Blastopirellula marina: one gene and its partner. The protein of the gene in region 1 binds, or shares a complex with, the protein of each later gene. Links are inferred from orthologs where the notes say so. Each region holds a gene or a part of one and is shown on either strand. Other genes may lie near its edges.

Region 1 (16,186 bases):
TCGTCACGATCGTGGTGTTTTCCCACGATTGGCCTGGATGCACTTCCAGCGAAACGCCACACTCGGCCAACTGTTCTTGCAGGGCCATCAACGCCATCGCCGTGTCGTCGAGATCGGGATAGAACTCGTTGTTGAATTCAAAGTACCACCCGCCTGGCTCGCAGCGGACGTTGTTGGTCCAGTCTCCCTGGTCTCGGACTTCCTTGGAAAGCATCCAGTCGATCGCTTTCCGCATCCGGGGCTCGTCGGCCCCATGTCGGGAAGCGGCCAACGCTCGCAGGGTGATCGTCGTGTCCCAGACGGGGCTTTTGCACGGCTGAATACGTGTTGTCTGGTTCTCGTCATCATGGAGCATTAGCTTGTCGATCTCGTTCCAGCAGAACTGGACTGCTTCGTGATCGTCGTCATAGCCAAGTGCTTTGAAGGCGACGATGCTCCAGAGAACAGGCGGGAAGATGGCCCCCAGACCATCGCTCTTGGGCATGCGATCGAGGACCCACTTTTCGCACAGCTTAAGTGCTCGCGAGCGTAGTGGACGAAGACGCAGTTTCTCGATCTGCTTCAGGAAGCTATCTGCCGTGCGGAAGAAGCGATCCCAGGTGAACAGACCTTTCGCTTTCTCTTGCCCTGGACAGCGAAGTTCCGGCCATTGGTGCGGCGGATTGATGAACAGTTCTTTGATCGAGTACTCTTCCGAGCGATCGACGACCGGTCGCAGTGCCCAGCAGATGGCCAGCGGAATGAAGATCGTGCGCGACCAACTGCTCATGCGGTAGATGTTCAGAGGGAACCAGTTGGGCAGCAGGATCATCTCGGGTGGAATGGCCGGACAGATCTCCATCGGGATCTGCCCCAGAAGAGCCAGATACAACCGGGTGAAGCTGTTCACGGCATCGGCCCCGCCTGCTTCCAGGATCGCATCGCGGGCTTTGACCATGTAATCGGCCGATGGTTTGTGTCCCGTCAGCTTCAGGGCGAAGTAAGCTTTGACGCTCGAACTGATGTCGATCTTCGCTTCCGGGTACTGAGCCCAGGTACCATCTTCTCGCTGCTGCTCGTGCAGCTTCTTGGAGACCCGCTTGGCGATGTCCGATTCTTCGCGACCGGCCCAGGCCAGCAGTAGCAGGAACTCGCTTTGCAGGATGGAATCCCCTTCCAACTCGGCACACCAGTATCCCTCTGCGGCTTGCTGTGAGAGAAGCCAGTTCGAGGTCCGCTCCATCGCAGTGGCAATTGTGGGAGCGTTACCGGCACGCTGCGACGCATCGCCGTCGGGGCACCGGTCTCGGGCGAGTGAGGAGGATCCATCCATCATGGCTAATTCATTGCCGACTAAGGGGGAAAATCGGTTTGTCCAAGCCTTCAGCCTAAGCCAGAACGACAAACGGAGCAAGCCAGACCTACGGGCCACTTGCCGGCAACACGCGATAAATGACCACTGTGGGGTTCTCTGGATTGCCTAGTTGATACTCGGCCGGCTCCAGGATGCCCTGGCTCTCCATTTGCGCAAACAATTCGCGGGTAACATCACTGGGAAAACCGTAGTTTCCCGGGCTGCGGAAACGCTCGATTTCGCCCCAGTGAACGTAGATCCATGCGATATTGGCTTCTGCCAGGTGAGCCTGACGCTGCTGCTTGGTCATGTCGACCAACTGCTGCATCGTCGAGTCGTTGAAGCAGGTGTGGTAGAAGACCGGCGGCTGTAAGTAAAAGAGTGCCGCATCTCCCGTTGCCAGAACGGCATCGCCCGGGGGAACGTTCTCGTTTAGAAAAGCGACTGCCTCCGAAGTGTGAGACTTGGCGAGGGCGTCGAGGGAGACGAACACCCTCGGATCGAGCTTGATCGACTGGGTTTGATTCACCAGCATGAACCCGACCAGCAAGCCAAGCCCCAGCCAAATGCGTAGAGCCACCCTTCCGGCCACAAACGGAGCAAGCTTCTGAGCTCCGATGCCCGCCAACAAGCAGCCCAGCGGTATCGCCGGAATGAGAAAACGTTCTAGACGGTGCGATAATCCCCACCACACGATCCAGCACACGGCCAGCAAGACTACCAGTGGGATGACAAGCTTTCGATCGTGGTAAAAGAGCCCGCAGATGGCCAACGGAACGATAATCATCCCGGCCCAGGGGCTGCGGCCGAATGGTGTCATGATTCCACTGAATAGTTGGTTGATGGAATAGCGGTTGCCGTCGGCATTCTTGGGAACCTGGTGCGCACGATTCCACTGCTGGATCTGATCTTCCGAGCGGACGTCGGTCGGAAAGACGTTGCCTGCCAGGGGAAAGACAGGGTTGCCGGTATCAATCGCGTTTCGCATCAGCCACGGGGAAATGGCCACCGTGACGGCGACCACATGCATCACCAGCAATCGCCAATCGGTACGAACGGCGAAGATCCACAGGCCGAAAACCGGCAGCACCACCACCAGCAGGGCAGGGTACTTCACGCTGAATGCCATGCCGGCCATCAGTCCAGAAAGGATTGCCAGCCCGTCACGGTGTTCTTCTTTGGAGGGGTCGTTCAAAACGATCAGCACAGGATACGTAGCTGCCAGGGTGAAGAACGCCCAGACGCCGTCGACCAGCCCGGTTCCACTTTGGTAGGTGAGCCAAGGAACCGCAATCGCCGCAAGTGCCGCGGCGCGGCCACCCCAGACCCCAATCAATCGTTTGCCGGCTCCATACAAAAGACCTGCCGTTAGCAGCGTGAACAGACCGATGATCAGCTTGCCCACCAATGCCCCAGTCAGCCAGCCCTGTGGGCCGGTTAGGAAGATCATCGGCAGCAAGGCCCACATTTCCGCTCCCATGGGCATGCCGCTGTAGACATTGTTGGGCAGCATGCGGATCTGACCGATGATGTGCCACTCTTTGGGAACCAGCAGGTGATATTCCAGAACGTCGTATTCGTACGGTGGCAAAATCGATACGCCTACAATGAAAAGGCACAGCGGAGCCGCTGCCAATAGCCACCACCAAGATTCCCCCTCAGGCTGCTTCGTCTCGGCCTCTTCCGCATCAGCTTCGCTCTCGCGTGGTGCGAAGAGTTGCTTCTTCCAAGCCGAGCCGAGCGTGACGAATAAAATGGCCAGCGAAAGGACGATCGACAGCGGTCGATGCAGTAGGCCACACATCCCCAGCACTGCGGTAGACCACGAGAGTACTGTCAGTCCGATCGCCAGCCGCAGCACGATGCCGTCGACGCGACCAAAGAAATCGAGCAGTTTCAAGCGAGCTAAAAGAAACTCACCCAGGGCATAGCTGAACAGCAGCATGACCCCCGCAATGAGTGTTACCCCGAGTCGATCGAGCAGGCCCAGCGGCATATCACCCCCGCCAAACCAGAAGCTGATGGTCTCTGGCAGCAGTAGTAGGCCTGTCTGCACCAGTGTGCCCCGGGTGGGCAGAAAGGGCGTTTCCCCCGGTGGTGGTGCCGGCCAAGGCATGGGGACGGAAAAATACCATAGGGCATAGACTACCGCACCCACGACGAATATCCACACGCATAGCGGGGCTTCCCACGGGGAGGAAGCGTCCTGAGACGGGCGTTCAGTGCGTTTTTTGCGAGACACCGGGCGATTAGCTTTGATGGGCTGACGTGGCCGGTCCGGCCAACTATGCTAAGCTTCTTGAATCAGTATTTACCTGCACCAAGCATGGCCCGTAAATTCTAACGGGTTTCCTGCCCCCTCGCCTAACCCCCGTGCTGCTCGGATTGAATTCATGGCCGCTTCCTCAACGCGACTTTCCGGAATCTTTACCCCCAATATTGTTCCGCTGGATGCCCATGGCGACATTCACGAGGCTGAACTGCGACGATACGTCGACTGGCTGATCGAAAAAGGGGTTCACGGCCTCTATCCCAACGGCTCGACAGGGGAGTTCTTGCGATTCACGGTGGAGGAACGTCGCCGGATTATCGCCATCATCGCCGATCAAACCCGGGGACGTGTGCCGATTCTGGCGGGTGCCGCCGAGGCGAACGTCAAGGAAACGCTCAAAGCGTGCGAAGCCTACCACGAGATGGGTTGCCGGGCGGTGGCGATTGTTTCGCCGTTTTACTACAAGCTGAGCCCCTCGGCCGTTTATGCCTACTTCAAGGAAATCGGCGACAATACACCCATCGATGTCACCCTGTACAACATTCCGATGTTTGCCTCGCCGATCGACGTGCCAACTGTCCGCCGCCTGGCCGAAGAGTGCCCGCGGATTGTGGCGATTAAAGACTCGTCCGGCGACCTGCCGCACATGATGCGGATGATCTCGGCCGTTCGACCTGTGCGACCCGACTTCAGTTTTATGACCGGTTGGGACGCGGCCCTGATGCCGATGCTATTGATCGGCTGTGACGGCGGTACGAATGCCACCAGTGGCGTAGTGCCGGAAATCACGCGTCGGTTGTACGACCTGACACTGCTGGGCCGAATCGATGAAGCTCGCGACCTGCAGTATCGGTTGCTGACGCTGTTCGATGCGATGATCCAGAACTGCGAGTTCCCCGAAGGCTTCCGTGCCGCACTCGCCCTCCGCGGCTTCAAGCCAGGCAGCGGCCGCCAACCCCAATCGGCCAGCCAAAAGCTGGAAGTGGAAATCCTGCGGAAAGAACTGCAGTGCCTCCTTTCGGCCGAAGGGTTCGTGAACGAGCCGGTTGGCGGCTGCCCGGCAGGACAGCAGGCATCGACCAATCCCGACGATGTCGCACGCATTGTTGCGGGAGTCGTCGAAGAACTGCGACGTCTGGGCCTGGCCACTTAATTCAGCGGTAAATCTGCGTGTTCTTTCTGAAAACGGAACACTGAAAACTTCACGCTACTTACAAAAAAGGGCGTCTCGAAACCGAGACGCCCTTAGCCCTCCTGGGAATTGGATCGTTAGGGAAGCACGTATCGGAAGCTGTTACGGATCGGCTGCCCTTCGGTGTAAACCTTCGGTTGGCCGAGCAGGCCGCGTCCGACGTACGAGTTGTTGTTCATCGGGATGATCGGCAGCACGGGGCGGAATGCGGTGCGATCGACCGGGTAAACGGTGGCGTTAGGAACCGGGACGGTGCCAGTGACAACGGGGGCCGCAATGACCGGCGGGTTGTCGTAGGCGATCGTCGTGACGGGGCGATTCACAACCACCGGGCTTCCAACCGTCGTTACTGGAGCCGGATAGGTGATGGGGGAGTTGTACTGAACTCGCTGCACGCCGTTGTTTATCGAGTGCCATGGGTTCGGGTTCACAGGCTCGACGTAGTAAGAAGTTTGCGTCTCGTAGGCGGGATACTCGACGCGGCGAACTTCCTGCTGCTGGATTGGCTGTGGGTTGTCATAAATGACGGTCCGCGGCTTGCCAGAGTACTGCACGATGGTCTCTTGCGATTGGGTTTCCACAACCGTCCGCGAGGGAGTTTCCACTGGTTGCCCCACGTACGTCCGCAGTACCGTTTCCCCCTGGTTGATCGGCGTGATGGCGGAGGCACGCTGCACGGTGTTCGAGGGGGAGGCCGTTCCGTTCGAGGACGACAGCTCAATCGCCCCCGGTTCTTTCAGGTCACCTGGGGCCGCCATACGAGTCATGGGGCGGTCTTCGTTGTAGGTGGCGTCGACCCATTTGATTGTCGGTTCATCCTGGGCATAAAGCAGGGCAGGGGCCGCAAACATAACGCAGGCGGCAAGCGTGGTCGTCCTGAACATGGGAACCTTCTTTCTTCTCACAGGGTCATTTGGGGAACGCTCTTTCATATTGCAACCGCTATGCCGAGAAGGCAAATAATTCGCTACCAGGCCCTGACAGCATCCCCAGCCGTCAATGCCAGCAAGACCGCGCAAGTCGAACATGTGGAATTGGTTGCAAACGATACCGCGTGGCTAAAAACGAGTGGAAATGGTGATTTGCCAGCGTGAGGCCACTCTGCACAAGACTAGCGTTGTTGTAAGTGTTACAACGTCGTTCGCAGGTTTGTACCGAGTAACTGACGGACAGCCACTCACTCGTTGGTTCTACTCCGGCCAAGCACGGTTAGGTATCCGCTTCGATTTCCGCCGCGAGTGCTTCCGGATTTTTGCCCAAGAAGAATAGCGTTCCGATCATCGCCCCGATACCCAAAACGTGGCACACATAGACCGGCACGCCATACGCGACGGGAACGGTCCCCAGGATGATCGATAGCACGGCCCCCAGAAACGCATAGGGCATTTGCGTACGAACATGGGCCATATGATCGCAGCCGCAACTTTGCGACGACAGAATTGTCGTATCGGAAATAGGGGAGCAATGATCGCCGAAGATCGCCCCTGCCAATACGCTGCCGACGACCGAAAGCAGGACCGGATCGGCTATGTCTAAGGTTTCTCCGTTTCCGGTCAACATGCCGGCCGACAGGGAGACAGAAAGGGGCACGAGTATCCCCATCGTGCCCCAGCTGGTACCGGTCGAAAATGCCACGGCTGCCGCCAATACAAAGACGGTCGTGGGAAGCATTTCGATCGGTAAATTAGTTTCCAATAGTTGCTTCAAATATCCGGCCGTGTTTAGCCCGTTGAGGGTCATCACACCGGTATCTTCGTCGAAAGTCGGAGGCTCAGTCTGGGCTGCCAGCGAGGCCGCCAGCCACAGGATCAACAAGGCCGGAAGCATCGCGCGGAAGCCCTTCAGGATCGCCCGTCCCATTTGGCCAGTGGAAAGTAGTCGCTGAGGTGCAATGAGCAGGATCGCCACGGCCAGGCTCACTGCTGAGCCGTAGAGAAGTGCTTTGTAAGAATTACCCTCGCCAATGATTTGCAACAGCGAAGGTTCGGCTGCTTCACTGGCCGATGCCTGGTAGCCGGTCCAATACAGAATCGCCACCACGGCGGACAGCATGGTACCCACCGGTATCGCTGCATTGAGCCAGCTCGAACTTTCCGGCAATAGTCCTTCCTCTTCGGATGGCGAGCTGGCAGCCGGACCTTGGCTGAGCATGGTTACTTCGGCCTTGAGCATGGGGCCAAAGTCGCGGCGAGTCATCGCGACCAGCGGAACCAAGAGCAGCGCCCACCACGAGTAAAAGCGATACGGGATGCTTTCGACGAACAACAGGAACGCATCGGGTTTTTCGGGGCCGGCAATTTGGTTGATCCCTTCTTCGATGAAGCTGATTTCCGTTGCGACCCATGTCGAAATCAACGCCAGGCCAGCGACCGGTGCGGCGGTCGAATCGACGATGTAGGCGAGCTTTTCGCGGGAGATTCTCAGGCGATCGGTCACTTCTTTTAGTGTTCCACCCAAGAGAAGCATGTTGGCGTAGTCGTCGAAGAAGATCGCCAGTCCCATGACCCAGCCGGTGACCTGACCTTTAAGCCGTGTATCCGCGAAGCGAACGATCAAGTTCACCAGGCCACGCATGCCGCCGGACGCGGACACAACGCCAATCATCCCGCCGGTCAGAAGGGTGAAGAGATAGACCTGAACTTTATCCCAGTCGGTGGCTTTTACCCACAGATAGTCGGCACATGCCGACCACAGCCCAGTGATAGGATTTCCGTTTTGTAGGATGATGGCCCCTGCGAGGATGCCCACCAGCAATGAAAGAAGTGTTCGCCGCGTAAGAATCGCCAGGGCAATCGCAACCAACGGAGGAACCAGGCTCAACCATCCGAAAGGGTGCGGATCCATCCGTTACTCACTCTCGCAATTGATTTTCGGCGACAAGGGAATTTCCAAAACGATCCGAGCCCCTGGGCCATACGCCGTATCGACATAGGTATCGCCCCCGTGGGACTGAGCGATCGTCCAGCATTTGGTGAGCCCAAAACCCAAGCCACGGCCAGCTTCGCGCCCGCTATGAAAGGGATCGAATATAATCTCTGCCTGTTCGTCTGGAATGCCAGGGCCGTCATCCTGGACGGCGATCGTTGCGACGTCGTCTTCGGTGGCCAGCGTAACCTCGATCTTCCCGCCGGTCTTGAGTGCTTCCAGGGCATTGCGCACCAGCGCACCAATTGCCAGCAAGATTAAGTTGGCATCGGCGGTCAGGCGGATCTCACTCTTGGTCGGAACGAGTGTCAACTGCGTCTCTTGCAATTTCGCTTGAGGAAGCATCTGACTGATCGCACTAGAAGCGATCTCGCCCAGCAGGCATTCGCTAAGCTGCGGCTGCGGCGGTCGGGCAAACAGCATCAAGTCGGCGATCATCTCGTGCCCACGCATGGCTTGGGCATAGATGGTGGCCAGTTCATGCCGACGATCCGGATCGGTTTCGCCGACTAGAAGGGCCTGGGCGCGACTGGCAATGTTGGCCAACGGGTTATTGATCTCGTGACTGGCCCCGTAGGCGAGACGCTTCAGGCTTTTCAGTTTCTCGTTGCGTAGGTCACGTTCCGATTCGATCGAGTCGGCCATAGGAGGAGATCATATCATCCCGTGAGGTGCGAGCTGTGAGACGCTTCGCACCGAGGTCGCATTTCTGGTGCGATTCGCCACGCTCCTCGCACCTTACGGAATTCCTGGAGCTTAGGAATTCACCGATTCCATATCCAGCATGTTGCAGGCCTTGTCGACCAATGCTTCGACCGAGAACGGCTTCTGCATGAATTCGTTGGCACCACAGGCCATCAGGTCGGCGACCTTGTCTTGTTCGATCATGCCAGAGATGCACAGGATTTTGACGTCTTCCATCGTCTTGTCCATGCGAACGCGTTGGCAGACTTCCTTGCCGTTGATATCCGGGAGCATGATGTCCAGCACGACGATGTCAGGGTGGAATTCCTTGACCAGCATACCGGCGTCGAAGCCGTTGTTGGCGGTACGCAGTTCGAAGCGGCCGTCGCGTTCAAATGCATCGACCAGCAGTTCGACCAGATCGACGTCGTCGTCGACGATCAGGGCCTTACGCTTGCCACTTTCCAGAGCGTCGGTAGGGATGCCGTTTTCACGCATGAAGTTGTAAAGCTGATCACGCGGGATGCGACGGAACCGGCTGCCTGGGACGCGAAATCCTTTCAATTGCCCCGAGTCGAAGCAACGAATAATGGTCTGTTGACTGACCTTGCAGATCTTCGCTGCTTCACCGGTGGTAAAGACTGTTTTCATGTGCTGTCATCCTATCCCTAGCGTGTTTGGCTACCAATGCGATAAGTGAGTTTGGAGGCCGCCACGTTGTCCTGAGCATCCTCGCGCTCCGCGCATCCGTGTCAAACGAGTACATCCCGTTTAAAACTCTGATTTTCTGGAAGGTGTGTAATCGTTGCACCCCACGATAAATGAGTATTTCCGCTCTTCATCCGGATATACCCTGTTTACCGAATTTGCCAGATGCCGGAATTATACTGTCCTAAATTGCCACGTCAAGATTGATGTCGATGGCGCAAGTTTAGACACGACAACAGTTTGTGACACAAAGTGAAACCCTGGCCAATATTTTGCCTAATCACAATCCAAAAGCTTTCAAGGGCAAGCATTCCGGAATTTGGAGACTTTTTGACGGCTTGCTAGTGATAGCAACCCTATCAGTATCCCCAAGTTAGGAGGATTTCGCACCCATCCGACCATCCAGATAAACCAGTAGCAAAGCGATGTCGGAAGGGGTGATTCCGCTGATTCGCTCGGCCTGAGCAACTGAGGTAGGGCGGATCTGGCTGAGCTTCTCGCGAGCTTCGGTTCGCATTTGGGTAAGTCGCGTAAAATCGAAAGACTCGGGGATTCGCTTGTGAGAAAGCCGCTTTTGTCGCTCGACCTCGACTTGCTGGCGAGCGATGTACCCTTCATAGCGAATGTCGTACGTGACCTGCAGAGCCGCTTCGTCCGTGGTTTCTTTGAGCGATGGTGCTAGCTCGCAGACCTGTTCCCACGACGAATCGTTGCGTTTCAGAATGTGAGACAGAAGCGTTCCTTCGTGCCGCGTGCTGCCCAGAACGTCCATAGCGGTATCGATTTGTTGCAGCTTTCGATGGAATGCTTCCCACCGGGCAGGCGGGATCAGACCGCGATCATGGGCCAGCGGTGTCAGGCGACGATCGGCGTTGTCTTGCCGGAGCATCAAGCGGTGCTCGGCCCGGCTGGTAAACATTCGGTATGGTTCGTCGACGCCGCAGGTAACCAGGTCGTCGATCAGCACACCGATATAGGCCTGTTCGCGCCCCAGGACCAACGGTTCTTCGCCACGTCCTTCCAGTGCCGCGTTGATCCCGGCCATCAATCCTTGCGCGGCAGCTTCTTCATAGCCGGTGGTTCCATTGATCTGGCCAGCGAAATAGAGCCCTCTCACTTCTTTCGTTTGCAGCGAAGGCCACAACTGATCGGGCGGGCAGAAATCGTACTCCACTGCATAGCCATAACGCATGATTTGTGCGTTCTCGAGCCCTGGGATCAGCTTGAACATCTCGTCCTGGACATCGCGCGGCAGGCTGGTCGAGATTCCGTTCACGTAGACTTCGCGCGAGTTAAATCCTTCTGGCTCCAGGAAGAGCTGATGCCGGTCTTTATCGGCGAAGCGGACGACCTTGTCTTCGATGCTGGGGCAATAACGTGGGCCACGCGAATCGATCTGTCCGCTATACATTGGGGCACGGCTTAGATTGGCCCGAATCAGGTCATGCACCTTTTCGTTGGTATAGGTGATATGACACGGCATTTGCTCGAGATCGAGCCTTTCGGTCAGGTACGAAAAAGCCTGGGGATCGTCGTCGCCGGGTTGAAGTTCTGTCTGGGTGAAGTCGATCGAATTGTAATTCAGTCGAGCAGGCGTGCCGGTCTTGAAGCGATCGAGCCGAAAGCCAAGCCGGTTCAGGGCGCTGCTGATGCCGCTGGAAGTTCCCTCGCCCCCGCGACCACCTGGGGTTTTCGTTTCGCCGGTGTGCATGATCGCAGACAGAAACGTGCCGGTAGTCAGCACGACACATGGTGCTGCGTAGATGGCTCCGCCATGCACGCTGACGCCGATGATACGCTGGCTGCCATCGATTTCTTCAGTCAGCAGATCACTGACGATCTCTTGCCGCAGGTCGAGATTTGCTTGATCCTCAACCGCTAGTTTGACCCAAAACTGGTAGGCTTTCTTGTCCGCTTGAGCCCGCGGACTGTGCATCGCAGGACCCTTGCGGCGATTCAATAGCCGGAACTGAATACCGGTGGCGTCGATCGCTTGCCCCATGATGCCACCCATGGCATCGATTTCGCGCACGATCTGCCCCTTGGCGATCCCGCCAATCGCCGGGTTACAGCTCATCTGGGCAACCGTGTCGAGATTGGTCGTCAGCAGTGCCGTTTTCGCCCCCAGGCGCGCGGCGGCCATGGCAGCCTCGGTACCTGCGTGCCCGGCTCCTACGACAATGACGTCATACTGATAACGACTCTCCGACATCCAATCACCTTGCAATCGACCTGCTTTATGAGCGAAGCTTGTATTGTAGATCCCTCGGCGGTTAATCGCGAAGGGGCGAAATTTAAGTTTTCAGCGTGAAGTGTTCAGTTTTCAGCCAGACAGCGCCTGAACATCCGACGATTGCGGGGCACCGCTCGAGAAAACTGAAAACGAAACACTTTCCACTGAAAACTATCCCATGCTTCTACGCTACCTCGTTTCCAGCTTCCTCCAGCAACAGGGCCAAACCGTGGTGCGGGACTTCGTCTCGCAGCAGTTGGCCGGACAAAACTCGGAGGAGATTCCCCCGGAAGACATTCCCAAGCCGGATGTCGTGGTGCTCTTCGCATTGGGAGTCGAGTCGGCCGGGTTCAAAGAGTCGCTCGAATCTGCGGCGACCGTGAAAATGGAGAAGCGTACCGTCACGGTTGGCAAGCTGGGCGAACGTGCTGTGGGGGTGGTCGAGACTGGCGTGGGACGAAAAGCGGCCGAGGCTGCCGTTCGCGATGTGATAGAGATCATCGGGCCAAAGTGGATTGTCTCGGCAGGATTCGCCGGTGGACTCGTCTCAGACCTGAAACGCGGCCATGTGGTGATGGCCAGCTGCGTCAGCGATATCGAGGGAAACGAAGTCACGATTCCCCTGAACCTGACCCCCGAGCAAATCGAAGCAACGCAGGGGCTGGCCAGCGGTAAACTGCTGACGGTCGACCGCATCATCGGCACGGTGGAAGAGAAGCGGGAACTCGGTGAAAAGCATACCGCCGTGGCGGTCGATATGGAGACCCTGGCGATTGCCCAGGCATGTCACGAGAAACAAACCAAGGTAATCTCCGTTCGCATTATTTCCGATACCGTCGACCAGCCGCTGCCCAAAGATCTTGAGAAGCTGATGAGCCAGAAGACGACCTCCGGTATGCTGGGGGCAGCCGCGGCGACCATCTTCAACCGGCCTGGCAGTATCAAGGATATGTGGAATCTGAATGCGATGGCGAACAAGGCCAGCGACAAGCTCGCAGGCTTCTTGGGTGGCGTTCTTCCGCAACTAGACCTGGCAGTGCGTGACGAGGACGAGAGTTAGGCTGTTTTAGGAAGCGTGCTGACGTACGCGAGGAGAGCTGCTGAAGCCAGGAAGATTACCCATTCCACGCCAGCCAGCGCGTAGGTTGTCGTTCCTATGCCGGAGAAAAGAAAGAAGCTGATCGCTCGGAAGATGACCGCCGAGCCGTGGATCAGCACGCAGGCAATCAAGATCGGCCGGATGGCGTCGGTCATTACCAACGGCATGAGAAAGATCAGCCCCCAGGCAAATTCGAGTCCCCCGTAAACGGTGAAGAATTCTGACTCCCCGCTGCCTGGCTCTAGATGGAATCCTACTGACTTCGATGTTTGTGACGGAGCAGCCGCGCACCAGACGCCGAGCAAGAGATAGGCAGCGCCGACAATAGCCAAAACAATACGAGCAGCGATCATAGTGTTCCCGTTACCGTTCCAGGACGAAAGAGGTATGCCCAGTAACAACTGACCGCAAAGTGTGCTTGGGACTAACGCGACGGCTACTCTTTTCCCAGTCCCCAGAGCATTCGCGAGAGCAAGCTGACGGGTAGATCGGCATCGCCGACCGGCTCGTGGTAGTCGTACTTGCGGAGAATGGCTTCCGCAGCGAGGTAGCCACTGCGGACAGCTCCTTCCATGGTGGAAGGCCAGCCGGTCTTCGTCCAATCGCCAGCCAGAGCCAGGCCTGGCAAGATGGTTCCTTGAGTCGGTCGAAGTCCTTCCATCGAAGGGGTCGCGGCGAACACGGCCTGCTTTTCGGTCACTACCTGGTAGTCGAGCAGGTAGGGGGCCGGCGAAGACCCAAACGCCCCGACCAACTCGCCCAGGACATGCCGAGAGAGTTCGTCGTGCTTCACACCGGCCAAGTCTTGCGAAGCACTGATGACGACCTGGTAGTAGTGACCAGTCGTTTCTTTGAACTGCCGGGCCCCATGGTTGAATACCCATTGGCTGGTCCGATCCAGCAGTACCGCATGCGGCAATTTGGTTAGCGGGCGGTCAAGCCAAAGATGAACGCTAGAAATGGGAGACGAATCAATCTCGTCCACGTTGTCTAGCTTCGGCATCAGGTTCTTGAGGATGGGGGAGAAAAGCTTAGGGGACTGATGCCAGGGGACGGCCGAAATGAAGTTCTCGAACGTTGCCTCATTGCCTTGGCCGAAGCGAACGTTGAATCGCGAATTGAAGTAGGCCACTTGCCGAACTGGCGTTTGCCGGTGGAAGCGAACGCCCCGTTCTCCCAGTTTTTGCGCGGCCTGAACGTCGAAGACATCTTGCAGTGGAATCCGCGGCACATAGATCTGGTAGGCACGCCGATGCCGCAGGAAACCATCGACAAAGACCTTACGTGCCGCGACGAACGAAACTTCGGTCAGTGGTGCGCCCAAGGCACTCACCAACACGATTTCCCAGAAGCGACGAATGGCGGCCTCGGACTGAAGTTGCTCGACCAACCAGTCGTGCATCTTCCAGCCAGCATACTTTTCGACGGCGGATGGTGGAGCCATTTCCCACAGGGCTGCTGCGATCCGCTTCTGATCTGGCTTGGAAAGGTAGGATTGACGACGAAACGCGCCTGCCAAATGCATGGGGGCCGGCAGCCAACTGCTGGCTTCAAACGGATGTGCCTGACCGTCGCCGTCGATAAAGTGCAGCCGCGTGTCGCGGCGGAAGCAATCTTCCAGGTCCAGACGCTCGCAAAGTCCCAGGAAGTTCGTACAGCACCCCATTGCGACATGCTGACAACGATCGATTAACGACGGATGTTCCGGATCGCGATAGGCTCCGGCACGTCCTCCCAGCGATCGCTTGGCCTCGAACAGGTGAATCTCGAAGGGAAATCGCGAAAGCGCCTCGGCGACAGCGATGCCTGCCAACCCACCCCCGACGATGGCGACGCGTTGGCCGCGCATGGAGCTGACATCCACTACGGAACCTCCACTTTCAGAGGTTCTCTCGATCCCAAGGGGATCCGCGACATGGCCAGTCGGGCAAACAATTTCACTTTGCGCCACGAACCGACCTGAATCTTCCGCCGCAGCACATCCCCGGGGCTGCGAGCAATCTGCTTGAGCAGATCGTGGTACGTCTCGGTCATGGCGTCGAAGATTCGCCGGCCATCGGGATGAAGATCGTGGCGCAGGTCTTTGGCTTTGGTGAAAAGCTTTTCGGCTCGATCGATTTCAAATCGCATCAGGGGCTCGAAGCCGGGGGAGTGCTGCCCCTTCAGGAGCGACTCTTCGGACACGTCAAACCGCTGAAGGTCGTCAAGCGGAACGTAGATGCGTCCACGCAGGGCGTCTTCGTGAATATCGCGAAGGATGTTGGTCAATTGAAACGCAACCCCAGCCGCAATGGCGGCTTCTCGATCGAAATTCGGACGAATGCCCCAGATCGGTAAGCAACTCAAGCCAATCGCCGACGCAACCTGGTAGCAGTAGTGATGAAGTTCGTCGAAGTCGGTAAAGCGAGTTCGCGTCAGGTCGCTGGCCACACCGTCGATTGATTCCAGGAAATATTGCTCGGGGATCTCATATCGGCGAATCGTATCGGCCAGGGCCGGCAAACGGGGATCGTTGAAGCTTCCCTGCATGGCCAGGTGGAATTGGTCTCGCCATGAATTCAGACTGGCTGCCTGATCTGAACCTTCCTCATCTGCCAGGTCGTCGGTATGCCGGAAGAACGCATATAAGGCATACATGGCCTGCCGTTTCTCTCGGGGAAGGAACCAGAAAGAGAGCAGGAAGTTGGAGCCAGACTGCTGGGAAAACTGGCGGCACAGGGCGTAGCTGTCGGAAAGGCTTGTGGTCATGCCGGCACCTCGTAGGAATCGGCACGGAACTGCTTGTTACGGACGCGGATCTCCCACCAGGCCTGAGCCAGCAATTTGACCTTGGTCCCTTTGCCGACTTTCGGACGGTGGCTCCACGTGTCGAAACGCTGTTGGCGAATCTGCCGCAGGATTGTTTGCCCTCCTCGGATGAACAGGGCGATGTCGACTTTCAACTTAGAAGGGAAGAAGTCGACAATCGGTTCGCCGGAAGCCAAGAGTTGTTCGGCGCGGCGGACTTCAAACTCAATCAGTTCGCGAAAGGCATCTTGTTCTGCACAGGCGGGCATGTCGTCAATCGAAAGGCCAAACCGCTGAAAGTCTTCTGCCGGGATATAGATGCGTCCCTTGTCGAAGTCGCGGCGGACATCTTGCCAGAAGTTGGCCAGTTGCAGCCCAGTGCATACCCGGTCGGAATAGACGACCGCTTCGGGGGAGTAACAGTGCCCCAGATACATCACCAGGCGTCCCACGGGGTCGGCGGAGTTACGGCAATAGGCCAGGAGCTCTCGGTAGGTGTTATACCGCTTCTTGGTCTGATCCTGGCGGAACGCAATAAGCAGGTTACGGAGTGGGGTGATGGGAATCTTGAATTCTCGAATCGTACGCTTCAACGCGACGAATACCGGATGGTGGGCATCCTCTTGGTAACACGATTCGAGCTGTTCTTCCCACCAGGCCAACAGCTTAAGCCCCTGGGCATCGGTGGTGGTTTCGTCCGCCAGGTCATCCGCCCAGCGGCAATAGGCGTAGATGGCAGCAAAGTGGGGATGAAGCTCGGTGGGCAGAAACCAGCTAATGACCGAGAAGTTTTCGTACGACTGGGCCGTCAGGTCCTGGCAATACGAATAGGCGTCGCTCGTGCTGGGGGTTTGCCAACTGGCGGTAGGTCCATAGTTTGCCAGTTGATACTGAAAAGGAGTCACGAGATATCCGGGAAAGCTGGTAGTGTTGCGGCAAAAGTAGTATCGGCG
Region 2 (16,025 bases), on another replicon or contig:
TGATCGAACGAGGGATCTACCTGCCGTGCAGCCAGTACGAAGCACTATTCGTTTCGGCCGCTCATTCCGACGCGGATATCGCGAAAACGATCGATGCCGCGAAGGATGCCATGTTGGCGATCAAGAAGTAAGTGGGACATAAGGGAGCTAGGCTTCGCTTTCCAGTTTTTCTTCGGCTGCGCTTTTGCGGTAGTAATTGGGGTTCAACGACCAGAAATCGTCGTAGCGTCCGGCCAGGAAATCGGTGATACCGACGCGGCCCACGGCTTCGGCGGTCGGGGCCCATTCGTTCTCGTCGACCACACGAACCCCTTCCGGTACCAGCGAAAGTTTGTTCTTCAGGCCGGGGCCGGTGATCGATTCGCCTGGGTTCAACGAGGCCATAAACTCTTTGTCATCCACGATTTGCGTCGATTGTACTTCGACATACTTCCCGGTGTCGTCCCGATCGCAGGCGGCATGGAAGAACTGCTTCCTCTGGGCGTCCATCACTACGTGCAGGCGCGAGACATTGTCGTCGCAGCGGTGAGCAATGGCCCTCAATGTATTCACCCCAACGGTCGTTGCACCGGCGACGTAAGCAATTGTCTTAGCGGTCATTACGCCAATCCGAAGCCCCGTAAAAGAACCGGGCCCCTGGGCAACGATCACCAGCTGCAGGTCGGTCGGCTTCCAGCCAGCCTCGTCGACCAGTTGCTGCATCAGCGGGGTGATAGCCTGGGTGGTGGGCAAGGTGGGGTCCAGCCACTGGGCGACTATCAGTTCGCTGCCCTGGAACAAGGCGAGCGAGCTTTGCCGGGTCGAGGTATCGATGGCGAGCGTTTTCAAATGGCGAATTCCTCTAACCGGGTAGGGACAGGGGCGATCGCGGATTACCATCAATAGAATGGATTGGCGACCAAAGGTTATTTTCGCCGATCTTACCTGATGTCGGTCAGGCAATCGAGTTGGCAGCTGGCCTGGGGCAATGGTGGGGGGGACTGCCAGCATTGTCTTTGGGTTATCTTGACCGCCGGACACCTGCCACCTAAATTTATATCCTATATCAGGTTGCGACGGCTTCCCTACTTACTGACCCCTGCCAGGGCAAAATACGAATGTTTTGCATTAGGGCAGTGGGATCGACTCCAGACCTTGAAAATCGGAAAGGTAGTCGGGCGTGAAACGTGCCCTCATCAGCGACATCCACGGTAACTTGGAAGCCTTGAACGCGGTCTTGGACGACATTCGCCAGCAAGGAATCAGCGAGATTTACTGCCTGGGCGATGTCATCGGCTACGGCCCCAACCCGGTCGAGTGCTTGGACATGGTTCGACGCAAGTGCGCCATGTGCCTGCTTGGCAACCATGACCAGGCTGCACTATTCGACCCGGAAGGATTCAACCCGGTCGCATTCCGCGCCATTCTGTGGACGCGCGATCAGATCGACAACTCGTCTGGCGGTGCTGCTGCCGTGAACGAGCGATGGGACTTCCTGGGTGAGCTTCCGCGAACGCACGTCGAGCCGAATCGGCTGTACGTGCATGGTTCGCCTCGTGATCCAACTAACGAATACGTCTTCCCGGAAGACGTTTACAACCAGCGGAAGATGGAGAACCTGTTCGAGCGCGTCGAGCAGTTCAGCTTCCAAGGTCATACGCACATCCCTGGCGTGTTTACGCCGAGCCTGGAGTTCTTCGGCCCCGACGAGTGCGATCACGAGTACCGATTTGGCGACGAGAAGGCATTGTTCAATGTCGGTAGCGTCGGCCAGCCGCGCGATGGTGATCCGCGGTCGTGCTATGTGATTCTTACGGACGAATCGATCGTCTTCCGCCGTGTGGAATACGACACCGAAGTCACGGCAAAGAAGATCTACGACACGCCTCAGTTAGACAACATGCTGGGTGACCGGCTGCGAGATGGTCGCTAACAACGCTGGACCTTCTCGCATGGCGAATCAGCATTCAGCAAGATCGAGACAACGATGAAAACTGCAGTTGTCAGCGACATACATGGCAACCTCGATGCCCTTCAGGCCGTTCTGAAAGATATTGAGTCGCAAAAAGTCGATCGCATTTTTTGCCTGGGGGATGTCGTAGGCTATGGCCCGAACCCGCGGGAATGCGTCGACATCGTTCGCACGTTCGATCTGTGCATCTTGGGCAACCACGATCAGGCTGCCCTGTTCGATCCGGAAGGTTTCAGCCACGGTGCCGAACAGGCCATCTTCTGGACGCGGAAGCAGCTGGAAAGTGGCGAAGACCAGGACTCAACCCTTAGCCGTTGGCACTTTTTGTGTGGCTTGCCACGGACGCATACCGAAGAGAACCGCTTGTTCGTGCATGGTTCGGCTCGAAATCCGCTGTGCGAGTACGTCTTCCCAGAAGACATCTACAATCCGAAGAAGCTCGAGAAGATTTTCGCGCTGGTTCCGAACGTATGCTTTCAAGGTCACACGCACGTTCCTGGCGTGTTTTACGAGTCGGCCCAGTTCATGAGCCCGACCGATTTCGAGAACAGCACGTACCACTTCAACGGCGACAAGGCGATGATCAACGTCGGCAGTGTCGGCCAGCCACGCGACGGTAACCCGCGTAGTTGTTACGTGATTGTGGACGAGAAGACGGTCCAGTTTCGCCGGGTCGAGTACTGCATCGACACAGTCGCCAACAAAATCCGCGGTATCGACGAGTTGGACGACTCTCAAGGCGAGCGTCTCTATGAGGGACACTAGCTCCCAACCGCTGGGTGAATCTCGAATTTCTTTTCGCGATATATTGCCTAACTCACCCGTTTTTCGGCAAATGTCGCGTATCTGCCGACGAAGAAGCCTTGTGGCGTTTCCAAGACCGCACTTAAAAGCGAGAATAGGGCGGATTGGTTGACACGCGGTACCTCGCTGGTAAGGGGAAAATCACCCTCTTAGGAAGCAGCTCGGACCAGCTATCATGACCACCCTGTCATTTTTGAATGATTCGGTAGATTCCTTTTTAGTTTTCATCGCAAGGACTTTCGCTCGTGGAACGGCGCCACATCACGTTCATCTTTCTTGCCGCATCGCTGCTGCTGACTTTCAACCTTCTGAGCAATATGAACAAGCCAGAGGAGAAGCCGGAAGATGCGCGAGAGGATCTGGTCGAAGTCGACACCGATGCCAATGCCCCCAAGATTGGCAAGCCCGGTGATGAAAACGATGCCCCTGTCGAAGCGGACAAGGTCACTTACGACCGCCAGTTCGCGACGCTAGGTTCGGTGAATCCCGAAGACGGATACCGCATGCTTGTGACGCTCGATTCGAAGGGAGCTTCGGTTCACCGCGTTGAACTGAGTAACCCCAACTATCAAAGCTACGAGCACGACGACGACGGTGGCTACCTTGGCCAGCTGGCCTTCGACGAGACCGACGGCCACGGCGTGAAGATCAATGTCATCGGTCCCGGCACGCCAGCGGCTCAGGCCGTCGCCAAAACCGAAGGGGTTGAAGCAGGGCTGAAGGTTGGCGATACGATCGTTTCGATCAATGATCAGGTCGTCACCGATATCAAGAGCTTTCAAGAGGTGATGCGCGGCACAAAGCCGCGTGGTGAGATTCAGGTCACCGTCGAACGCCCTGCTGCCGCCGAAGGGGAAGCCGCCAAGAAGATCGCCTTTACGGTCGCGCTTCGTAAACACCCGGTTGAGGTCATCAAGCCGGATGTTTCCAAAATCACCGGTCCTAACGGCCTGCCCCAGGAATTTGTGCACCCACCAGCCTATCTGACGACGCTCGCTCAGATTGGGTCGCTCACGGCACGCGAAGGCAATGCCCAGTACAAGAGCCTGGCCGAGATCAAAGGAATTCCTTCGCTGATCGATGGCAACTGGAAGACCACACAGGTTTCGGAAGACGAAGTTCATTTCGAGATGACATTGTTCCCCAGCGATCTGAAGCAACTGGGAGACAATCGCAAGCTGCGACTGGTGAAGAAATTCAAACTGCCCAAGGTCACCGAAGAGATGACCGACGCGGAAGGATTTCATATCGACTACGACCTGGAAATTCATAACGAGTCGGAAGATTCGCTCAGTGTCGCTTACAAACAACTCGGACCGACAGGCTTGCCCCTGGAAGGTTGGTGGTACGCCCACAAGATCAGCCACGGCTTCGGTACCGCTGGTATCCGCGACGTGACATGGGAATCGGAAGATGGGAGCGACTTCCGGTTGTTTACCGTTTACGACCTGGTGGAACGTGCCCAGAAGGAAGGTGCCGATCCGCAGACGCCCCTCTACAACTTAGACAGCAATGTCAAAACCAAGTTTGCTGGCGTCGACGCACAGTACTTCAATAGCTCGCTGATTCTGGATCACGAGAACAGCTCGACTTCAATCGACCTCGCCCAGGCAACCGGGGCTCCGATTGCCCCGATCGATGACTCGTACGAACCGAAAACGGACTGCACGTTTACGCTGCAAAGCCGAGCCTATCCGATCGCCGGCGGTCAAACGGTGAACCAGAAGTTCCGTATCTTCGCCGGTCCGAAAAAGACCGACGTGTTGAAGCATTACGGCCTGGGTAAGGTTGAGTATTACGGCTGGTTCAGCCCCGTCTCGTCGATTCTGCTAGTTGTGCTGCATGCGTTGTACTCGGTGCTGGGAAGCTACGGCCTGGCGATCATCGTGCTGACACTGATGGTGCGTGGTGCGATGCATCCGATTAGCCGCAAGCAGGCTAAGAACATGCAGATACAGCAGGCTCTGGCTCCTGAAATTAAGCGAATCAGCGACCAATACAAAGACGATCCCGAAGGCCGATTGAAGGCTCAACAGGATCTGTTCAAAAAGCACAACTTCAACCCGGTGGGCGGCTGCTTGATGATGTTCATCCAGTTGCCGATCTTCCTTGGTCTGTACCGCGCCCTGGCAGTCGACTTCCAACTGCGTCAAGCGCCGCTGATTCCTGGTATGTCGTGGGCCTCTAACCTGGCCGCTCCCGACCAACTGCTGTACTGGGGCGATTGGATGCCAGAGTTTATCACGCGTCCAACCGGCTTCCTCAGCTTGGGTCCGTACCTCAACATTTTGCCGCTGATCACGGTGGCGTTGTTCCTGGTGCAGCAGAAACTATTCATGCCGCCGCCGCAAGACGAACAACAAGCGATGCAGCAGCGGATCATGACCATCATGATGATCTTCATGGGTGTCATGTTCTTCAAAGTCCCCTCGGGGCTATGTATCTACTTCATCACCTCCAGCATCTGGGGCATCGTCGAACGAAAGCTGCTTCCTAAACCGAAGAACATCCCTGTGGTGATCGAGGCCAAGAAGGAAGAGATCAAGCAGCCGAAAGTCCGCCAGACGAAGAAGAAAAAGTAGCGACTTGCGTTGCGCTGCCAAGCTATGGACCTGGAACAAACGATCGTCGCGATTTCGTCCGCGCCGGGCATCGGTGGCAGGTCGATTATTCGCCTGAGCGGAGCCAACGCGGTCTGCTTGGCACTCAGCGTAACGACCAAGCCAGACGCGGCGACATTCACCACATCGCAAGTCATCCCCTTGGAGATTTGCCTGCCAGGTGAGCGTAGACTGCTGGCCGACTTTTGGATCTGGCCCACCTCGCGCAGCTACACAAAACAGCCGCAGGTCGAAATCCATCTTCCCGGCAGCCGTGCACTCGCCGACCTGGTTCTGCTGGACTTGCGTCGCGCTGGTGCTCGTTTGGCTCAACCAGGCGAGTTCACTATGCGGGCCTTTCTGGCCGGCCGGCTTGATCTTACCCAGGCTGAAGCGGTGCTCGGCGTGATCGACGCCCACGGCGAGCAGCGATTTCAATCGGCACTGCGGCAACTCTCTGGCGGACTTTCCGGCCCGCTGCAAAACGCACGCAATGACTTGATCGAACTGTTGGCACTACTGGAAGCGGGACTCGACTTCGTCGAAGAAGACATCGAGTTCATCGAGATGGAAGAGCTTCAGCGACGCGTCACCGAAATCTACGACTCGCTTGCGCAGCTTCGCGATCAGATACGAACGCGGTCGACCAACCAGGCGCTACCCAAGGTCGTCCTGCTTGGTCTGCCCAATGCCGGCAAGAGCAGCCTGTTCAATGCGATCGCTGGCTCGGACGAGGCGATTACCTCCCCCATCTCAGGGACCACACGTGACTTCATTACCCGCGATGTGTGCTGCGAGAACATCGACGTTCAATTGGTCGATACGGCTGGGCACGAAGCGGTCGAGGACGGCGACGTCATCCGAAAATTTATGGCCGATCAAACCCGATTCGCCACCGAGGATTGCGACATCGGCATTCTCTGCGTCGATGCAGAAGCTGGGATGTCGGCACAAGACCGCGAACTTAGCCAACGAATTCCAGCCGATCAGTTGCTCATCGTCGCCACCAAGTGCGACACTCCGGAATCAGGCTGTCCGCCATTTGCCGCGTATGCGACCAGCGCCAAGACAGGCAGCGGCGTGGCATCACTGCAACAAGCCATTGCCAATAAGCTTAGGGAAATGGAACTAACGGAAGATACCTTGGTTCCCAGCTCGGCAGTCCGCTGCCTGGGGGCGATTGAACAAACGCTGGGTGCGCTAACCACCTGCTTGGAGGGCATCGCGGGATATCACTCCGAGGAATTGATCGCTTCTGAGATCCGTTACGCTATAGGACAGCTTTCTGAGGTGGTGGGTGCTGTCTATACGGATGACATACTCGACGTGATCTTCTCCCGATTTTGTATTGGAAAATAGTCTGATTATCTTGTATTTTTGTGCCGGGTTTGATTGCATAAAGCTTATCTAATCGCTAAGTTGACAACTTAGGCGGCACACGAGGGGTCTACACTGAGCGTGCGGTCACGGCCGATTTGTCGCCACATCCTGCCACCTTAGTTCCTTTCCAGCCTTTCCTTTTTCGCCAATTACCGCTTCTTCGGTCTTGCCCGCTTTGTATTTCTTTCTTGAGCACAAGGCCCGCCGGAAGCAATGGTTTTGCAAATCCACGAGGAGATAAGTACATGCGTTCGAATCAGAATCGTCGTAACTTCATGAAGCTGACGGCTGCGGCCGGTGCCGGCTTCTGGGCTGCCGGTGGTGTGCAGGCCCAAGAGACGAAATCCCCCAACGAAAAGATCAACTTCGCCAGCATCGGTATCGGCGGTAAAGGTTCGAGCGACTCGAATGACGCTGGCCGCGCCGGCAACATGGTGGCCATCGTTGACATCGACCGAGAACGCCTGGAACAAGCGGGTGCTCGCTTCCCCGACGCGAAGCAATACACCGACTACCGCGCGATGCTGACCGAAATGGGCGACAAGATCGACGCCGTTACCGTCAGTACCCCAGACCACTCGCACGCTCCAGCTTCGGCCATGGCCATGAAGATGGGCAAGCATTGCTTCACGCAGAAGCCGTTGACCCACAGCATCTGGGAAGCACGTCGCCTGGGCGAAATCGCCAAGGAAAATAAGGTCGTTACTCAGATGGGTAACCAAGGTACGGCTGAACGTGGCGTTCGTCGTGCTGCTGAAATCATCCAAGGTGGCGGCATCGGCGATGTGAAGGAAGTTCACGTCTGGACCAACCGTCCAGTTTGGCCACAAGGTGTCGCGAAGCCAGAACCACAGCCAATTCCAGAATCTCTGGATTGGGAAATGTTCATCGGCCCAGCTCCTTACCGCGAATATGCCGACGCTTATCACCCATTCAAGTGGCGTGGCTGGTGGGACTTCGGTACCGGTGCTCTGGGTGACATGGCCTGCCATACGTTCAACATGGCCTTCATGGCATTGAACCTGCGTGACCCAGTCTCGGTTGAAGCCGAATCGTCCGGTCACAACGGCCAAACTTATCCAAAGTGGTCGGTGATCAAGTTCGAGTTCCCAGAACTCAACGGTCGTGCTCCGGTCACCATGTACTGGTACGACGGCGGCAAGCTGCCATCGCCAGAACTGACCAAGGACCTGCCACTGGACGGTGGCAAGCTGTCCAGCAGCGGTAGCCTGCTGCTTGGTTCGGCCGGCAAGATCTACTCGCCAAACGATTACGGTGCCAAGTTCCACTTGCTGCCAGAAGAAAAGTACAAGGACTACGAAGGTCCCGCTGAATCGATTCCGCGTTCGCCGGGTCACTTCAAGGAATTCGTCGACGGTATCAAGGGTGGTCCTGAGCCTATGTCGAACTTCCCGAACTACGCCGGTCCGCTGTCGGAAACCATCCTGCTGGGTAACCTGTCGGTTTGGACCACCGGTGAATCGGGCAAGGGTAAGGTCATCGAATGGGATGCTAAGAACCTGGAAGCCAAGAACGCTCCGGAAGTCGCCGAGATCATCAAGCCGAAGTACCGCGAAGGTTGGGCTGACCTGATCTAATTCCGCTATTTGCGGAATGATTGTTGCAACGATTAAATGCGGAGCCGTCCCCCGGATGGCTCCGCTTTCATTTTTCCTACCCTAAGAATCTGGCGAATCGTTTGCGGGATTTGTCCCACTTCTTATATGATTGGTCTGTGCACACCTCAGTGGAATCATGCGCCGTAAGTTGGTGACTTCCCTCTGAGTAAGGTCGCCTGCGATCGGTGATGCGATCTAGCCCGCAATTGTCCTCCCGAGTTCCGCGATGTCGTTACCCCCTTCCGCAACAAAGACGGTTTCAGACGCGCAAGATGTCGCGTCGCAAACCGAATCCGCCTTTGTGCAGTACGATCGCGTCAAGGCTGCGGAAGAAGATGCGCTATTGATCCAGGCATTGCAATCCAACGACCGCGAAGCGCTCGGGACATTCGTGCAACGTCAGCAAGGGTTTGTCTTTGGTTACCTCCGTTCGCGGATGGTCGACCCGACCGATGCCGATGACCTGTGCCAGGAAGTCTTTTTGCGATGCCTGGCCGGCAAAGTTCGTTTTCGCGGCGACGTCCCCGTCCGACCGTGGCTGTTAGGCGTGGCCCGCAACGTTCTGCGGGAACACATTCGCCGCAACAAACGCCGCAAGGAAGTCGAGTGGACCGAGCTATGCCTGGAACTCGATGCCCTGACCGAAGACGACACCTCCGACTACCGCGTCGTTCATGGGTGGCTTCATTCGTGCATCGATACGCTCGGCAGTTCGGCCCACGAAGCGCTCAAGATGCACTACTTCGCTCGCCTTAAGATGGCCCAGATCGCAGAAAAGATGCGGCGGAGCGAAGGAGCCGTAAAGCTTCTCGTTTTCCGTGCCCGCCAGGCCCTCAAAGATTGCGTCACACGAAAGTCGCGGACCGCTGCGGATGAATGACCAAGACCTGATCGTGCTCGTGCAAGAGAGCCCGATCGACGACCTCACCCTCGACCAAATTCGCCACCTCCGCGCGCGGCTGCCGGAGTCGCCTGAGCTGCGCGACGCCCTTTCCGAACGCCTACAGATGGACCATCACCTGGTCGACGCCTTCGGCGCTTCTGGCGACACACCGGATCAATTCGTCCAAAAGGTCATGCAGCGTAAACAGCGTCAGAACGCTGGCTCGCGTTGGATCTTCAGCCTGGCGATTGCTTTGCTGCTGATCGTTGGAATTGTTGCGGGAGTTTACTATCAACTCCAAGCTCCGTCAGAGCCAAGTGACATCGCCACCAACGATCCATCACTCGGCATGCAGGGTGCACAGATCAATCCCGTCACGCTCGATAACCCAATGCATCAAATGCCCGGTGCCTCACCGATGCCTGGCAAATCGGATTCCAACAATAGCGACATGTCCCCAGGCGCGACTGAACTCGAAGAACCATCAGCCGATCCCGAACCCGTTGAGCAAGATCAGCCCTTCGAACAGGAAACACTCGTTCCGCGTGACGTTGCTCCTTTGACGTTCGCCCATCTGACATCGCTCCCCGAAGCAGATCGTCGCGATTCGTTAACTCGTTCACAGTTCGACACCTGGCTGACGAAGGCTTCGGATAAACTGCCGGCTGAAATCCAAGAGTACCGCGACGGCGATCGTCCGCAGACAAAGCTGAAAGGTTGGTTTCGTCTGAAGGGACAGCTCCCATCGATGGCGGCGTTGCGGTTTGAGATGTCTGAATTGCATCGTGTGCGATTTCACTTCTACTGTGGAAACCAAGGCGTTTCGATCGTTCGGCACGAGCACGACTACTCTCCCTGGTACGCTTATGCGATGACTGCGGGGGAAGATGGCATCCAGCCGAAGAACCTCAAGCTGCAAGCCAACGATGGCTACCGCGAGCATCGCGGCCCGGCGCGGCACTACCAGCCGATAGCGTTCTTCTTCGATGACGCAACCAGCGAGTTGGTCTTCTATCGTGGCGACGTCGAAGTCATCCGTACTCCCCTCCCCTCGTCGCCTGATCGCATTTACGTGGAAGGGGAATCGGTCATCCGACACATGAACCTGTGGCCGCTCGAGTCTCTACCGGAAGCGCAACCCGCTTATCCCCAGCAAGTCGCGATCAATCGCCCAGCCGATCTCCCGTGGCAGTCGAAGCTGGCCGAGCAAGCAATGCTCGAAAAGAACGCTGATGGTTCGATTTCGCTCGTCAGCAAGAATCCCGAGAACCATAGCTGGGCCTGTGTACCGATCCCCGGTTATGGCCTGCGTATGGTCGAGCTAGAACTCACCGGCGTCGATCATTCGCATGGGGTTTTCTTGACGCATCCGGCCAAGACACCTAAGGAAGGAGAAACGGCGGAAGTACCGGCTCCGCAGGACGGGCTCGTCTTCAATCGCAATCGCAAGACCGACGAACTCTACGCGCGATTCTCGTATATCTGGGACGCTTTGCACGAGGTTGATCGTAATCCACTACTACATCCGGCAACCCAAGTTGGCCAGCACGTGTGGGTTCGTCTGCTAGCCGGTGGAGGTCAGATTCGCGGCTGGATCAGTCTCGATGGAGAACACTGGGCGCTGCTTTCCAGCGAAGACAATGACACCAAAGGGGCCTACAACCACGTGGGTATTTCGACGGCCAAAGTCGAAGGCGAGCACCACCTTACGCTCCAGAAGATGGTGGTTCGCGAGCTACCAGGGCTCACGCGATTGTTTCCCAAAGAACACTGGGAGAAAGTCGATCAGGTCAGTTGGAAAGAGCTGGGGGAATCTCCTTACGCCAGCGAGCCATTTACGCTATCGGATGGATCGAAACTGCCTGCTGATCTGGCCACGCGTCTGCGTCGCTACTCAGGCGTGAATGCTTCATACGATCACATAACCGAGTTGAGCGAGGAGGCCCTGCAAGCCGCTTCAAGCAACGCCGACAAGCGGCAGGTGATCAAGGACATGCTCGCGTTGACGCGAACGTGGCCGCTCGACTACCACGAGAAGCGTTTCATCAGTTGGTGCGAAGAGCGACTGGGCAAACTCTATGAAGAGCAGCTATCCACGCCAGATCGCCCCGATTACGCCTCGTTCCGCCGCGAACTGCTCAATCTGCCGACGATGAACCGCGACCCGATGGGATACTTCTCGCAAGAACGGTTCAATGCAGCCATGTTGATGGCGATCCAGCAGCAGCGCTGGAACGAGATTCTCGACAGTTGCGAAACGATGCGTCGCTACTATTCGTACGACCCCCGCAAGATGCGCAGCGACTTCCCCATCATCAACTGGGCAGGCGGCATTGCCGTTCGACACTCCAATCGCGCCAACCAGGATGTCGACTACCTGACCGAAGGACGATCGACTTCGTTGCTGGTCGAAGACCTCAGCAAGGAAGCGTACAACATCAGCGCCGAACTCAACGCAGCCCTGGAAAGCGATGCAATTGCCGACGCTTGCCGTTTGATCACGCAAATCCCTGAATCCGCCGCGGAAGGCTTAGCCCCGTCTGGCAGTGACCCGGACCATTTGTTCTCGGTGACCGCCGCCATTCAAATGGCTGTGCAGAATCACGAGGCCCTGCAGCATCAAATGGAAAAGGAACACGCGGATCTAGCTCAGTTGCGTGTGAACTCCGCGATTCAGCGCGGCGATCGCAAGATTGTCGAGCTGGTGACGCTCCAATTCTTCGACACTAAGGCCGCCGCGGAGGCTCATTTGTGGCTTGGCGATCAAGCAACATCGTCCGGTGATTTCGCCTCGTCGCTGCAGCACTACATCAAAGCGGCTCGCTCGGCGGAAGGTGAGTTAAAGTCGAAAGTCGATGCTCGACTGCTCATGCTGGGACACTTGCCGTCGGGAGACCAGGCCGAAACCACCGAGCCGATCTCCATTGGTTCAACAACGCTTTCGGCGAATTCGCTAGTCGACGAAACCAGCGTCATCCGCAGTGCCCAGGCCACTTCGCAGGAAGACGCGACGGCAGACACCAACCCATTGGCTCAGGCTACCTGGCCCGAATCGGCATCGCTTCAGCCAACCGACATTGTATTAAGGGGATCGTGGGGACGCGAGCAAGAACGCGTTCCGACGGCCGTGCGTGATTCAAAAGTCGATTGGCATGGTCAGGCCTTGGGCATGACCTCAACCGGCGATCAGACCTACCTCTCGAATCGTTTCGAACTGTGGAAACTCGATCTGAAAGACAATAAGGAAATCTGGAAACGATCAGAGAAAGACAAAGACCGCGGCAAGGCACACGACTACCCTTATGCTCGGTGCGTTCCCCTATTGGTTGGCGACATGGTTGTCACGCGAATGCTGCACGAGAAGGGCTTCGCATTGTACGGCTTCGACCGCGAATCAGGCGACCAGCGTTGGGTAACCAACCTCGATGGCCAAATGGTCCTGGCAACCGATCCCATTTCCGTGCAAGGGCGCGTGCTGATAATGACCCTGCGCGAGGTTTCGCAGTCGACTTATGCCGTGCGTCTTTCGCGGGTCGATCTTTCGACCGGCGAGATCCTCGATAGTCACCCGCTGTTTCGAATTCGTGATACGTGGTTTGATCGGGGCATCGGCCATGTCGTCCCCCATCGCGAACAGCTCTTGATCGACCTAGGAGGTGTTCTAGCGTCGTGCGATATCTCTGGTCACTTGCAGTGGGTCCGTAAACAGTTGACCTTTCCCCAAAAAATCGATTCTCGCTGGGCCAAGCAGCAATTGAGTAACATAGAGATCGTAGGAAATCAGGCAATATCTTTCCACGCGGGCACGCTTCGCCTGGAGTGCTTCGACATCGCCACCGGAACACTTCGCTGGACCATGCCAGGTACCAACGTGCAGTCGATTCAGATGCTCGACGAAAAGACGCTCCTAGTCGAAGAGCCGGAACAGTGGCTGCTGGTTGCGGCTGACAGTGGCAAGGTGTCGTCACAGACAACCAAGCCCAAGGATCTGCTGTCGTGGCACCGCACGCAAGATGCGCTCGTAGGGCTGACCCATCAGCCACCCACGGAAAAGGATCAAAAAGCAACGATCCAGGTAGTGCGTATGGATATCCATACGGGCGAAGTCAAGCCGCTTCAGTCGATCGAGATTTCGGGCAAAGAGTTGCCGGCGGCTGGCCCCCTCTTCTATGGGCCAGATCAATGGTATCTCTGGCAATTCGACGATCAGAACAAGGATGAACGCAGGTTGATGGTGGTTCAATAAGCCTGGCCGGCCTCGGGTAACCGATGAAAACGCACCGGGCCCATTTCTTCCGAATTTTGCTCGTCCGGCAATTTTTTGCGAAACGATTTCGCTTCCCTGGCCATAGCTTCCTAGAGATGACGCTGGCACGGCTAATTTCCGAAAAAGGTTCGGCTGGCGGATGAATTACTCGCACCCCCTTTTTCCTGGGCCAGGCGATGTCCTTTTCCCGAATTTTGCTCTTATCAACCCTCCTGACGCTTAGTGCAGCCTGCGGTTCGCACGCCTGGGCAGAAGGCGAGTGGGAAGTAACGCCGGAAAGCACCCAGGCGCTCGAGCGCGGCCTGAACTGGCTGGCCCAAAACCAGGGCCCCAATGGAGACTGGGAATCGGACGATCTCGGCCTGATTGGGATGGGCGCGTTGGCATTCATGGCCGATGGTCATGCTCCCGGGCGCGGCAAGTATGGACAACCACTTGACCGGGCCATCAACAAAATTCTTTCCAGCCCACGTCCTTCCGGGCTGCTGAACGTCGCCGATCCGCAGCGCGACATGTACAACCATGGACTCACCACGTTTGTCCTGGGGCAAGCCCACGGAATGACCCACGATTCGCGGATCAACCCCGTTCTGGACCGCGCTCTGAAGTTAATCGCTTTCACCCAGGCCGAAGATGGTGGGTGGGACTATCGCGCCGTCCGCAGAGACAATGGTCACGACCTGAGCCTGGCGGTGATGCAAGCCAAGGCCCTGCGTAGCGCCATGGATACCGGCATTGAAGTCGCTCCTGAAGTGGTCGACCTGGCTATCGGCAGTGTCCGCGAGCATTACAGCCCCGAAGGCGTCTCTCGTGACGCTTCGGAAGCGGAACAACAGAAGTACCCTGGGCAGTTCACCTACACGCGACATGGCGGGAAGGCTTCGCTGGCAATGGCTGCGGCAGGGGTCGTCTGTTTGCAGGAATTCGGTCAGTACGACGACTGGCGAATTGCCAAGAATATGGAAGTCATTCACTCCGAAATCGCCAAGTTGAAAGAAAAGAAGAACAAAAACAACGGACACCTGCCTTTCGATGCCTACACACTGTACTACGTGGGACAAGCGTTGTACCAAACCGGTGGCGAAGACTGGAAGCGTTCCTATCCGGCTCTTCGCGATGCCGTCATCGAATCGCAGTTCAATCGACCGGAAGATCTGCGGTATCATGGAATGTGGCACGCCGGCGCTCACGTCAACAACATGCCAGGCGACCTCTATGGCACGGCAGTTGGGTGCTTTATCTTGGCGATGCCCAATCGTTATTTGCCCATCCTGCAAGAAGGGCGAATTGAGTCGTTCCAACAAGACGCCAACCGTTAAACATCAAGTCACGACAGCACCCTTATCAGGCCCTCATGTTCCCATACTTCGTAGCTTCTGGATTCGCGATTGCCGGCGTCATGATGATGGCCGGACCGGCGCTGATTCACTTGATGAATCGGAATCGCTATCGCACCGTCCACTGGGCCGCGATGGACTTCTTGCTCGAAGCGATGCAGTCGAATCGGCGGCTACTGCGCATTCGCGATCTCTTGCTGATGGCACTACGAGCCCTGGCTTTACTACTTTTTGGTCTGGCTTTGGCTCGCCCTTATTTCACCAGTACCGATTCCGCACTTCCCGGCACCTCGAAACCACCCCATGCAATTCTCGTGCTCGATAACAGCATGAGCAATTCGATCGAATCGATCTCTGGTTCCGCGTTTGAAACGTCGCGTCAGCAGGCCAAGCAGTTCCTGGAGAAGCTGCCGTCGTCCAGCCAGATCTCGGTGATCTCCTTGTGCGGGGCTCAGTCGCGGCGTATTACCGATCCGTTCACTTCCCGCACCGATGCCGCCGATGCGATTGACAAAATCGTCGCGACTGATGGCCCCGGTGAATTGACGCACGCACTCAATCAGGCACGTCGCCTGGCCGAGCAGACCCCGTCCCTTTCCCCCTACGTGGTTATCTTTGGCGATCAACAGGCATCGCAGTGGCAGCGTCTGGCACGCGGCAATCCGCCAGAGGAAGAGATGCCGGTGATTCTAGTCGGCACCGATGCCAACACGCCGAACAATGCCTGGGTGGAAGAATTCGGCTTGCCCGATGGCATGGCCGAAGTTGGCATGCCGACTCGTATCGTGGCCCGCGTTCGCTACCAAGGGGATGAACCTCGCTCGAATGTGGCCATCACGTTCAAGGTTCGCGACAACGAAGTCGAGACCAAGTTCGCGGACTTCCCCGAAGGAGATTCCGTACAGACGTTGGCGTTCGACTACGTCTTCGACGCAATGGAGGTCGATCCGAGCCGCATGTCGTCGATCCCTCTGACCGTATCAATCGCCGGAGACGCACTGCCGGCGGATGATTCGCGTTCACTTGTGGTACCGCTGGTCGCTTCGACACCGGTCGTCTTCATCGATCAGTGGAGCGACAGCGAAGAGTCCCCTGCCCTGGGCAGACTGGGCGAGACCTGGGTCTTGCGGCAGCTGTTGTGCCCGCAAACCGAGTCGAACCGAGAAGAACAACATTTGATCCGA

The links.
Region 2: the proteins of mnmG (region 1) and C5Y96_RS26490 are in contact, whole or in part, in a solved structure (PDB 9HIP), measured with the Escherichia coli proteins. The link is inferred for Blastopirellula marina from one-to-one orthologs.

What each region holds. Positions count from the first base shown.
Region 1 is NZ_PUIA01000016.1:570,925-587,110, forward strand. Bases 8,908-11,891 are described here. They hold mnmG (tRNA uridine-5-carboxymethylaminomethyl(34) synthesis enzyme MnmG), read right to left. Parts: upstream 11,327-11,891; coding sequence 9,488-11,326; downstream 8,908-9,487. Other genes in these bases: C5Y96_RS04175 (response regulator), read right to left, coding at 8,908-9,057; C5Y96_RS04185 (hypothetical protein), read left to right, coding at 11,526-11,891. In the rest of the region: C5Y96_RS04145 (terpene cyclase/mutase family protein), read right to left, coding at 1-1,315; C5Y96_RS04150 (ArnT family glycosyltransferase), read right to left, coding at 1,401-3,491; C5Y96_RS04155 (dihydrodipicolinate synthase family protein), read left to right, coding at 3,727-4,758; C5Y96_RS04160 (hypothetical protein), read right to left, coding at 4,875-5,681; C5Y96_RS04165 (Na+/H+ antiporter NhaC family protein), read right to left, coding at 6,007-7,641; C5Y96_RS04170 (sensor histidine kinase), read right to left, coding at 7,645-8,367; more of C5Y96_RS04175, read right to left, coding at 8,479-8,907; more of C5Y96_RS04185, read left to right, coding at 11,892-12,407; C5Y96_RS04190 (hypothetical protein), read right to left, coding at 12,404-12,799; hydroxysqualene dehydroxylase HpnE, read right to left, coding at 12,883-14,295; C5Y96_RS04200 (phytoene/squalene synthase family protein), read right to left, coding at 14,310-15,194; squalene synthase HpnC, read right to left, coding at 15,191-16,138. UniProt on the Escherichia coli protein: NAD-binding protein involved in the addition of a carboxymethylaminomethyl (cmnm) group at the wobble position (U34) of certain tRNAs, forming tRNA-cmnm(5)s(2)U34.
Region 2 is NZ_PUIA01000094.1:132,019-148,043, forward strand. What follows is about bases 4,715-7,537. They hold C5Y96_RS26490 (tRNA modification GTPase), read left to right. Parts: upstream 4,715-5,361; coding sequence 5,362-6,714; downstream 6,715-7,537. Other genes in these bases: C5Y96_RS26485 (YidC/Oxa1 family insertase periplasmic-domain containing protein), read left to right, coding at 4,715-5,337; C5Y96_RS26495 (Gfo/Idh/MocA family protein), read left to right, coding at 6,981-7,537. Also shown: hemL (glutamate-1-semialdehyde 2,1-aminomutase), read left to right, coding at 1-131; tRNA (adenosine(37)-N6)-threonylcarbamoyltransferase complex dimerization subunit type 1 TsaB, read right to left, coding at 148-828; C5Y96_RS26475 (metallophosphoesterase family protein), read left to right, coding at 1,160-1,912; C5Y96_RS26480 (metallophosphoesterase family protein), read left to right, coding at 1,967-2,716; more of C5Y96_RS26485, read left to right, coding at 3,001-4,714; more of C5Y96_RS26495, read left to right, coding at 7,538-8,333; C5Y96_RS26500 (RNA polymerase sigma factor), read left to right, coding at 8,581-9,234; C5Y96_RS26505 (PQQ-binding-like beta-propeller repeat protein), read left to right, coding at 9,227-13,483; C5Y96_RS26510 (squalene--hopene cyclase), read left to right, coding at 13,681-14,823; C5Y96_RS26515 (BatA domain-containing protein), read left to right, coding at 14,859-16,025. UniProt on the Escherichia coli protein: Exhibits a very high intrinsic GTPase hydrolysis rate. Involved in the addition of a carboxymethylaminomethyl (cmnm) group at the wobble position (U34) of certain tRNAs, forming tRNA-cmnm(5)s(2)U34.